Regions from separate parts of the Solibacillus sp. genome, predicted to be linked through region 1. Evidence: riboswitches for the same ligand, from Rfam matches in the RefSeq annotation. Region 1 holds a riboswitch; the other holds the start of a gene.
The links. Region 1 has a riboswitch for S-adenosylmethionine ahead of ABS917_RS13590 (methionine ABC transporter ATP-binding protein). Riboswitches for the same ligand answer to the same signal wherever they lie in the genome.
Positions count from the first base shown of each region.

Region 2: another riboswitch for S-adenosylmethionine. It lies ahead of metA (homoserine O-acetyltransferase MetA); the one in region 1 lies ahead of ABS917_RS13590 (methionine ABC transporter ATP-binding protein).

Region 1 covers NZ_JBELZM010000013.1:114,888-120,247, reverse strand. The annotation lists gene ABS917_RS13600 (MetQ/NlpA family ABC transporter substrate-binding protein) at 1-161, opposite strand, end outside; gene ABS917_RS13595 (methionine ABC transporter permease) at 315-983, opposite strand; gene ABS917_RS13590 (methionine ABC transporter ATP-binding protein) at 976-2,004, opposite strand; SAM riboswitch class I at 2,151-2,253, opposite strand; gene ABS917_RS13585 (thioredoxin family protein) at 2,315-2,617, opposite strand; gene ABS917_RS13580 (toprim domain-containing protein) at 2,625-2,951, opposite strand; gene gcvH (glycine cleavage system protein GcvH) at 3,041-3,421, opposite strand; gene ABS917_RS13570 (arsenate reductase family protein) at 3,502-3,858, opposite strand; gene ABS917_RS13565 (acyl-CoA dehydrogenase family protein) at 4,183-5,360, opposite strand, start outside.
Region 2 covers NZ_JBELZM010000014.1:22,816-28,175, reverse strand. The annotation lists gene ABS917_RS13770 (YczE/YyaS/YitT family protein) at 1-421, shown strand, start outside; gene ABS917_RS13765 (ABC transporter ATP-binding protein) at 550-1,320, shown strand; gene metA (homoserine O-acetyltransferase MetA) at 1,370-2,311, opposite strand; SAM riboswitch class I at 2,468-2,575, opposite strand; gene ABS917_RS13755 (nucleoside-diphosphate sugar epimerase) at 2,639-3,391, opposite strand; gene ABS917_RS13750 (AAA domain-containing protein) at 3,407-5,360, opposite strand, start outside.

The DNA.
Region 1 (5,360 bases):
AGCTCAATACCTTGTTCCTCTAAAATTGGTTTAACTTTTTCAAGGATTACTGCGTGTGGTGTATTTGATGCACCAACTACTAATTTCTCATCTTCGCCGCCACATGCCGCTAAAGCTAGTACTGAAGCTCCTAAAATAACACTTGATAATAATTTCTTCATTTGTTTTACCTACCCTTTTTTTAGTTTGTTCAGTTTATCGAAACAATTTTTATATTCTGATTATTCATCTTGTAGACGCGCACTTTTTTAAAGTTTGCGTCCACATTGTTTCGATGCACCAATATTTATAATTACGGCCTTATTAGCCACTAACTATCGTTTGTCCACTCTTGCTGTAATGAAATCCCCAATATACTGGATGATGAATACGACAACTAAAATTAAAACTGTTGCCATTAATGTCACATCTGTCCTGTTACGCTGGAAACCGTCAAGGAATGCCAGGTTTCCTAAACCACCAGCACCGATAATGCCGGCCATTGCTGTATATCCTACTAACGCGACAGCTGTAACAGTAATACCAGAAATTAATGCCGGTAAGCTTTCCGGAATCAGCACTTTCCAAATAATCGTAGAAGTTTTCGCTCCCATTGAGCGTGCCGCTTCAATGACACCTTTATCAATTTCTCTTAATGCTATTAATACCATGCGCGCATAAAATGGTGCTGCCCCAATAATTAGCGCAGGTAATGCTGCATTGGCGCCACGGATTGTTCCAAGTAAAAACTTTGTGAACGGAATTAATAAAATGATTAAGACGATAAAGGGAATCGACCGGAAAATATTTACGAGTGATCCTGTCAAAAAGTGTACAATTTTATTTGCCCATAATTGATTGTCGCTCGTTAAAAATAAGACAATACCAATTAAAAGTCCCAGTATAAATGTGATGACTGTCGCAACAGCCGTCATATACATTGTTTCATATGTTGCTTCGAGCATTTTACCCCAATCTACGTTCGGAAATAATTGATTAAACATGCTCAATCACCTCCGCCTGAATTTCTTGCTTCGCTAAAAAGCTCAATGCTTCCGCGACTGCTTTCGGCTCGCCATCGATATGAATAAACAATGTACCGAACGAACCGCCCGTTGTATTTGAGATTTTGCCATGCACTATATTTACAACTACGTCAAATTGCTTAATCATTTGTGAGATGACAGGCTGTTCTGTCGTTGCCGCAGCAAAAGTTAATTTAGCGATTTTGCCTTCTGGATAATTAGCTAAAATCTGTTCCAGTGATGCTTGTGTTTCCTGTGTCTCCCCAGAAGCTTGCGATACGAAGTTCTTCGTAATCGGTGCTTGTGGATGCTGGAATACTTGTAATACATCTCCCTGTTCCACTACTTTTCCGGCTTCCATAACAGCTACTCTGTTACAGATTTTACGGATAACATGCATTTCATGTGTAATGAGTACAATTGTAAGTCCGATGTGTTGATTAATATCAAGCAGCAGTTCCAAAATCGAATCTGTTGTTTCAGGATCAAGTGCTGAAGTCGCTTCATCACATAAAAGCACTTCCGGATTGTTTGCCAACGCACGGGCAATGCCAACACGCTGCTTTTGGCCGCCTGAAAGTTGAGAAGGATACGCTTTCCCTCTTCCTTTTAAACCAACAAGTTCAATTAGCTCTTCTACTCGTTTTTCACGATCAGCTTTTGAAACACCTGCTATTTCAAGTGGAAATGCGATGTTTTCTTCAACTGTACGTGACCAAAGTAAATTGAAGTGCTGGAAAATCATACTTATTTTTTGACGTGCTTCTCGTAGTTTTGCCCCGGAAGCTTTTGCAATATCCTGACCGCCTACTATGACAGAGCCTGTCGTTGGCTTTTCCAAACCGTTCAATAGGCGAATCATTGTACTTTTACCGGCACCACTGTAGCCGATAATACCGTATATTTCTCCTTTGTTAATCGATAGACTTACATTATCAACTGCTGTAAGTTTACCGTTTTTCGTGTTATACACTTTTGTAATATTTTGTATATCAATCATCGGTTGTACTCCTTCTAAATTGAAATAACCTTCCTGCTATTTCAATATCATCTTCTTTTTTTCATTCAAAACCTCCGCTGAATGAAAAAAACCTTTCTACCAAGACAAGTAGAAAGGTTTCACATACATTTATACGGTAAACCGTTCTCTCATCTTTCAAAGTTTACACTTTGTGTGAATTGGCACCTTTGCGAAATCGCTGGTTGCCGGGCTTCATAGGGCACTTCCCTCCACCTCTCTTTATAAGAGTAACGTTATTAAGTTTTATTATTATGAATGTTACTTTATCACGACAAAGTGACTACGTCAATTACTTTTTTAATATTTCATACAAAAACGGTACGGATTTAAATGCATAAATTTTATTCGTTAGTTCCCCGTTGTCTGAAACGATTAAACAAGGTACACTTTCAATTTTCAATTCATAAGGCAAATCCCCTAAATAATTGATATTTGCCATACCAAGCGGGAGATCTGGTAGTAATTTCTCAATGACTTCCAACATTTTTTCCGATACTTCACAAGTGCCGCACATAGGCGTATATAAGAAAAACGCTGTCTGATCATATTGTTGTACGTTCTGTTCCCACTGCTGTTTCGTCCATTGTTCCATTATACTGTCATCCTTCTTTTACTAAAAATTTTGCCTGTAGTAAAATATCCTTTAAGATTTTAGTAGGTGTTTTTTCTACTTCTACATATTCGTGAGGTATGATAAGCTGTGTCGCTTCGGGATATGCACGGTTCATCAGTTTACGTAACTTTTCACCGTTTTTATCTGCATCAAACATCGTGATAATTTCATCTTGCTCATATTCTTCCAATAAATCAATCAAATTGACTTCGCTTATTGTGCCATTTGTACAAATAATCGTCACATCCTCAGCTAATATCGGGAGTAATCTCAATTTATCGGCACGTCCTTCGACAACAAGGCATTTTCCCATACGTACACGCTTCCTTTCAAAGTCACCTTTATGTATAGAATAACAAAAAAACACTAAAACCTTTAATTAGAAGGCTTTAGTGTTCCAGATTATTGTTCGATTAAAGCAGTGTAAGCATCTGCGTCTAATAATTCTTCAACTTCCGCTTCACTTGTTAACTCAACAGTAACCATCCATGCATTTCCGTATGGAGATTCATTTACGAATTCCGGATTGTCCAGTAATTCTTCGTTGATTGCAACTACTTTACCCGAAAGTGGTGCATATAGTTCAGAAACTGTTTTAACAGATTCTACACTACCGAAAGGCTGATCCTTTGAAATTTCATCGCCTACTTCAGGTAACTCTACGAATACGATATCGCCTAATTCAGACTGTGCGAAATCTGTAATACCGATTGTCGCTTTACCGTCTTCAATTTTAACCCACTCATGCTCTTTTGAATAACGTAATTCTTTTGGTGTGCTCATTCGAAAACCTCCATGTTATATGTAGTACATTCAAGTTCATTTTGCCATATTTCGTTCGGAAATACAATGTGAATAACTGTTTATTTCCAAGTTTCTAAGAAGTCAGACTCCTTAAATCCTAAAGTTAATTTTTTTCCATCTGTTACGATCGGTCGCTTAATTAACATACCATCTGATGCCAATAGCTCTAATTGCTCATCCTCGGACATTGTCGCTAATTTATCTTTAAGACCTAATTCCCGATATTTCATACCAGACGTATTGAAGAACTTCTTTAAAGGCACTCCACTTGCTTCATAAATTGCTTTAATCTCCTCTTTAGATGGTGTCTGTTCTACGATATGAATATTTTCATAGTCCACACCTTGCTCATCTAGCCACTTTTGCGCTTTTTTACACGTTGTACATTTTGGATATTGAATGAATTTTACTGTCATGTAAGTACTCCTTTTGCCCTGGATTTTCCTATATTGTAACGGATATATAAGTACAAATCAAAAATGTGTTCGCATTATCGGAGTTTTATTGAATATGGTTTTTATTCGAAGTTGTATGAAGATATTAGAACATGCCGCATGTATTTTAGAAGAATGATTTCCCTTATTAGAACTTTGGGTGACATATTAGAAGAAAGACAGCTTATATTAGAACCTCCGAGTTATATTAGATCATTTATAAATATATTAGAACATTTTAAGTTTTATTAGAAAATCCAATAGAAAAATCGGGTGCAATGTCCTGCACCCGATTTCAGTCCTTAATTAAACTACATACTTTTCTGCTTCGATTAATTTCACTGAAGCTTCACGTTTTTTCGGAATTAAGTTGTAAGGATTGTTGCGCGTTAATTTACGTAATGCCGATAAAATCATACGTGCATCGTCGCCATCAACTGAAGCGATTAATGTTTCTTTTGCTTCTTTTTCAATTTCTGCGAATGCTTCCTGGCAGAAAATTTGAGTGTAAAGAATTTTTTGTGCTGCTTTTTGTTCTCCGTCACGCTCGATTGCTTTTTGTGTACGGATTACCGCAGATTCCATTGCATATAATTGGTTCGCAATGTTCGCGATGTTCACTAACAGCTCCTGCTCGGCATCCAGTTTTGCACCGTAGCGTTGTGCTGCTGCACCTGCTGCAAGTACTGCAATCTTCTTCGCATTTTTCACTAAATATTTTTCTTGTTCTAAAGCGCCTTGGCCGATTTCTTCAGGCATAAGCATTAATAGCTCATTTTGCAGTTCTTGTGCTACTTGTAATAGTGGTAATTCACCTTTTAACGCTTTTTTCATAAATGTGCCCGGTACGATCATACGGTTAATTTCGTTTGTACCTTCAAAAATGCGGTTAATACGAGAGTCGCGGTAAATGCGTTCTACTTCGTACTCAGCCATAAAGCCGTAACCACCGTGTAACTGAACCGCTTCATCCGCTACGAAATCCAATGTTTCTGAACCGAATACTTTTGCGATCGAGCACTCAATAGCATATTCAGCGATTGCTGCTGCGATTGATTTGCCGTCTTTTTGCTCTTCGTCAGATAACTGGCTTAAACGATCTTCGAAGTAACCAACTGTACGATAATTTAAAGATTCAGATGCATAAATGTGAGAAGCCATTGATGCGATCTTTTCTTTCGTTAAGTTAAAATCCGATAATTTTGTTTTGAATTGCTGGCGTTGATTCGTATAGGCAACTGCTAATTCAAATGCACGTTTTGATGCACCTACAGTACCTACTCCTAATTTATAACGTCCGATATTTAAAATGTTGAACGCGATAATATGACCACGACCTACTTCACCTAGCAAGTTTTCTACAGGCACTTCTGCATCTTCTAAAATTAACGTACGTGTTGAAGATGATTTAATCCCCATTTTCTTCTCTTCCGGACCTACTGAAACACCCGGGAATGAACGTTCAACGATGAATGCAGTAAATT
Region 2 (5,360 bases), on a different contig from region 1:
TTTCACGAAAAGATTGCCGAAAGTCGGAACTTATTTGGACATGTTCCTGACAGGGATTTTCATTGATATATTTTTGTTAGTATTACCGGATGCGAATACACTGTTAGAACAAACATTGGCGTTTGTTGTTGGCGTTGTCCTGCTCGGCTTCGGCTGCGGGATGTATATGGTCGCAAACCTCGGTGTAGGGCCCCGTGATACGTTGATGCTGCTGTTCGTGCATCGTCTTGGCTGGAGTGTCAACCGCGCACGTACGACAATGGAAGTAACAGTTGCTGTTTTAGGTTTTGTATTGGGTGGACCAGTCGGAGTCGGTACTGTATTTATGGCGTTCGGCTTAGGGCCTGTCGTACAATGGGCGCTCAAATGGAACGGAAAGCTGTTCCACCGCGCAGCAGGTGTCGAAAGTGTTGTTATATAAATAATGAGGAGAGCAAGCATCATGCGTTTGCTTTCTTTTTTTACGCCTAATTAAATTGTTACAATTTTCAAAAAATACTTTCGTAAGATTGGAAAAAAGTGCATAGTAGTATGTGGAGGTGTTTTTAAATGATACATATTGAAAATATCCATTTATATCGCAATGACAAAAAGATTTTAAACGATTTAAGCTGGCATGTACAAAAGGGACAGCATTGGGCCATTTTAGGGCTGAACGGCTCCGGTAAAACGACTTTGCTGAAAGTAATTAACGGCTATATTTGGCCAAATGAAGGAAACGTCCAAGTACTGGGTGAAACATATGGGAAGACATATATACCAAAACTGCGGACTCGGATCGGCTGGGTCAGCAATGCGATGATCGATAATTTCAACTGGCAGGATAATGCGATTGAAATCGTGCTCAGTGGAAAATTCGGTGCCCTTCGCCTGTTCAATGATGTGACGGAAGAAGAAATAGAACATGCTGTTTCGATTATGAAGCATTTTCACTGCGACCATTTAGCGAATAAATCATTCGAGCATTTGTCACAAGGTGAACGGCAGCGTGTTCAAATAGCAAGGGCCATTATGGCGGATTCGGAAATTTTGATATTGGATGAGCCGTGTGGCGGTCTGGACTTGATCGAACGGGAAAACTTGCTGCAAACGATTGAACAGATTGCAGAAGCAGAAAACGGCCCTACCCTTATTTATGTTACGCATCATGTAGAAGAAATACTTCCTTGTTTTAGCCATGTACTTTTAATGAAAGACGGAAAAAATGTCGAAGCCAATACACGCGAAGTTGTTTTAACTAACGAATTATTAAGCGATTTCTTCGGGCGGGAAATCAGTTTGCAGATCGAACGCGAACGTGCCTGGGTCGCAATTAAATAAACGAACCAGCAGGAGTCCATCTCTTGCTGGTTCGTTTCATTTATAAACATTAAATATGATATTCAATATTTTCATCGACGTAATGCCATTCATACGGTGTTTCTTGGTAAACGTAGTAGTTCAGCCAGTTGTAGAACAACAGATGAGAATGGGCACGCCAAACATTTTTCGGTGCCTGCAGCGGGTCGTTGTTCGGGAAATAGTTAATCGGAATTTCCGTATTGTCCGGATCCTTCTCAACATCGCGGAAGTACTCATCCGATAATGTCGTTGCATCATACTCCAAATGTCCTGTAATCATTATATGCTTATTGTTTTTCGATTGAACGATAAACACGCCCGCATCATCCGAATAGCTTAGTAAACGCAAGTCAGGGTGTGCCCTCACTTCATCAATCGAAACCGATGTATGGCGTGAATGAGGTGCCACATACTCATCACTGAAGCCCCTTACTAAATCTACTGTTAAATCCGTGATCACATGTGAATAAACACCGGAGCACTTTTTCGGCAATTCGAATTTTCCGATGCCAAAATGGTGATACAGGGCAGCTTGAGCGCCCCAACATATATACATGATTGAAGTCACATGTTCATTTGCCCAATCCATTACATGCGTAATTTCATTCCAGTAGCCTACATCTTCAAAATCCATTTTCTCTACTGGCGCTCCCGTAATAATGAGTCCATCAAAACGGCGGTGCTTCACTTGGTCAAACGTCCGGTAAAACGTATCTAAATGCGATTTGGAAACATTTTTTGATTCGTATGTAGCCGTGTTTAAAAATGTCACATCTACCTGTAATGGTGTGTTACCGAGTAAGCGCAGTAATTGCAGTTCGGTTTTCTCTTTTTCAGGCATTAAATTAAACACTAAAATATTTAACGGTCGAATCTGCTGTGTTTTCGCACGGTCTTCCTCCATGACGAAAATCTTCTCTTTTCTAAGCAGTTCACCCGCCGGTAAATGTTTCGGAATATTAATCGGCATTCCACTTTCCCCCTCATAAGCTTTTTCAACTATCTTTTAATAATCTGTGGTATTCAGGCAATGCATTGTTTTAAGAGCGAAACGAACCGTTCCGGAACAATATAAAAAGCCCCTCTCATTCCAGCAAAACAGAATTGAGAGGGGCTTTTTTACCCGTTCTTATCTGCCAAGGTTAACACCTTGCTGGAAGTAGCACCTTTCTAGTTGTACTAGAGGTTGCTGAAGCATCATCGGGCCAAGTCCCTCCGCTTCTCTTGATAAGACTATTAAATTGTCATTAGTGTATCATGTACTTTATAATTTTGCAATAATTCCAAAAATATTATTTCACTCTTCCTGCAGCTGTTCTTTTTCTATATTGAATAAAATTTTCTCCAGCTGTTCATCCCAAACACGTGTCAATGTATTGTATACCCGTACAAAATGCCTGTTCTCCTTTTGATCAAAAAGTAAAAAACATAGGACCGGTATATCATTAATCTGGATCGATTCAGTTGAAACAACACTTGTTATATAGTGCGGTACTTCATCTTCCGCCACGGGTTGTTCGGAAAGTTGCTGTTGAATGAAATCAATCAGCACGGTTTCTTCAATCGCTTCGATTTCTTCTGTTTCGATTGTCGGGAAAGGCTCCGGAAACTCTTCCAAGTCCGCAAATTCCTCCAGATCGCCCTCCAATGGCTGTTCATGAATCGGGCTGTATTGAATAAAATAACTTGTTTCTTCAAGTTCTTCTTCAAAAATGCCCGATTCCAGCTGTGCTTTCCCTTTAGCAGTAAGTGCAAATTCCTGTTCCTTCACAATCATACCCAGTCGTAACATTTTATTCGTCAAATCATGGATAAATAACGGTTCCACCAATAAAATTTCGGCTAAAAGCTCTACATTTTTCAGTTTCGCCTTCTCAAATGAAATGAGCATCATCTTCATTAAAATATCCATGGCATTGCGCATCACCGGATGATATTTCACTTCCAATGTGTGAATCGGAATGGCATATTGCATTTGCTTTTTGATTTCAATGGACGGGTTTTGGACGAGTTCTTTCTGCAGCTGTAAAACTGTATTTTGTAAATCCATTCAATCCCCCTGTTTCTACACAGCAAAATAGCCGTCCTGCTCTTTTGCTGTCGTTAATACATGGGCATACATATCCCGTGTTTTCGCGCTCTTTGGACGTTTTGTAAACATTTCGGTACTGCCGATCATAATAAGCAGTTCCCGAGCGCGGGATAATGCAACATTCAGACGGCGGTAATCTTTCGCAAACCCTATTTCTCCGCGTTCATTGTCATGATTCCGCACCATGCTGACGATAATCACATCCATCTCCATCCCTTGGAATTTATCGACCGACCCTGTACGGATGTGTAAATGAGGTACATTGATTTCCTGTTCAATCAGACGATTGATGCGCTTCACCTGCTCCGCGTAGAATGAAATAACGCCCACCGATTTTAATGCGTCATGTGGAATCAGCCCTTGTGCTTTCGCTTGTTCCGTTGCAGCATTTAATTCAAGAAGCTGCTCTTTAATCTGTTCCAGTTCAGCTAAATTGAATAAACTCGAGCCTTCCTTCATACGCTCTTCAAAATACGGCTTGGCGTTTGGTATATCAAGCCATAGTAAATGGTGGTTTCGTGTAATTTTAGATGTTTCAAGGAAATGATCGCGTACGGCATCCGAATCCTCTAATCCACATTGCAGCTGTTCGGATTCATTTTCGTAAAAAGGTGTGATAGTTGACATAATATTTTTATGCATACGATATTGAATTGCGAGCATTGTTTTGTTTTGCGACGGCAAATTGTTATATAGACGCTCGAACAATGATTCTTCCAATAACTTTTCAAGCTCCCGTTTTTGTTCAAATGTTGTACTTTCCTTCACAACTTGCTCCAATGTCTCTTCGAATGTCGCATCTCCTACAAGCGGAGGCAACTGGTGATGGTCCCCAACTAAAATGATTTTTGCGCCCTTTAACATCGGCAGTAACAATTCCGGTGGTGTTGCTTTCGAAACTTCATCAATAATAACGACATCAAATGTCGGATAGTTTTCCATAAACTCTTTATTTGCTGATGCGACACAAGTTGTCCCGATCACATTGGCATGTTTCACATACAGTTTGCGGATTTCGTCCAAGTCATGGGCATTGGCATTTTTCAGCAAACCGTGCCATTCGTTTTGAAGTTCTGCCGTTACAGGAAGCAAACTGATTTTCACTTCAAGCGTCTCGATCTTTTCTGTAAGAAGCCCGATCTTTTCGTTTACTTCAATGATCGCCTGCTCAGGGTTTAGTTTTGTCAGCTGTTCGAGTTCTGTCCGGCGTTTTTCAAGCTGGACGCCTTCGCTGTTTATTCCTTTAAAGCGCACTGTTAACTGTTCAACAGTTTCAGTACCAAGGGCAATCTGTTCATTTAACACTGTAAGCTCCTCCGCCTTTTTGTTCAGTTGAAGCTCCACTTTTTCACGGTTTTGGCGCTGTGTTTCGGTTTTCATCTGATCGAGTTCATTTGTTGCGAGCAATTCTTCCAGCTCTTCCGTTGTATGGTTCAGTGTAATCGATGGATCATTTTTTTCATTGATCGCATCCATTTGAGATTTTACCGCAGTTGCCTCTTCTTCCAGCTGCTGGAGATGCTGTGCCTTCACATCATTTTGTTCTTTAAACTGAAGAATGATTTCCTCTTTCAGCTTTTCGAAAATAAGCACGGTTTCCCGGATCGCGTCCATATATTTATTGTTCAGCTGCTCGATGTATTGCATGCGCAAATGGATGCCCTGAATGGAGCGGGATCCGTTTTGAGCATTAACTCGACGGTCCCGAAACGCGATACTAAGCTTCGTCAAGAACTCCTGAATCTCTTCAAGCGTATAATGATGGCCCATATCCAGCCTGTCCGGTGTTACATGGATACCTAATGCCGTTTCACTGTAGTGCAAAGCCTTTTCCAGACGTTCCTTCACATCTTTAATCGGCTTATACTGCTCCATTTGCGGCTGAATTCGATCAAGCGCTGTAAGTAAACGGTCCATTGCATAGTTC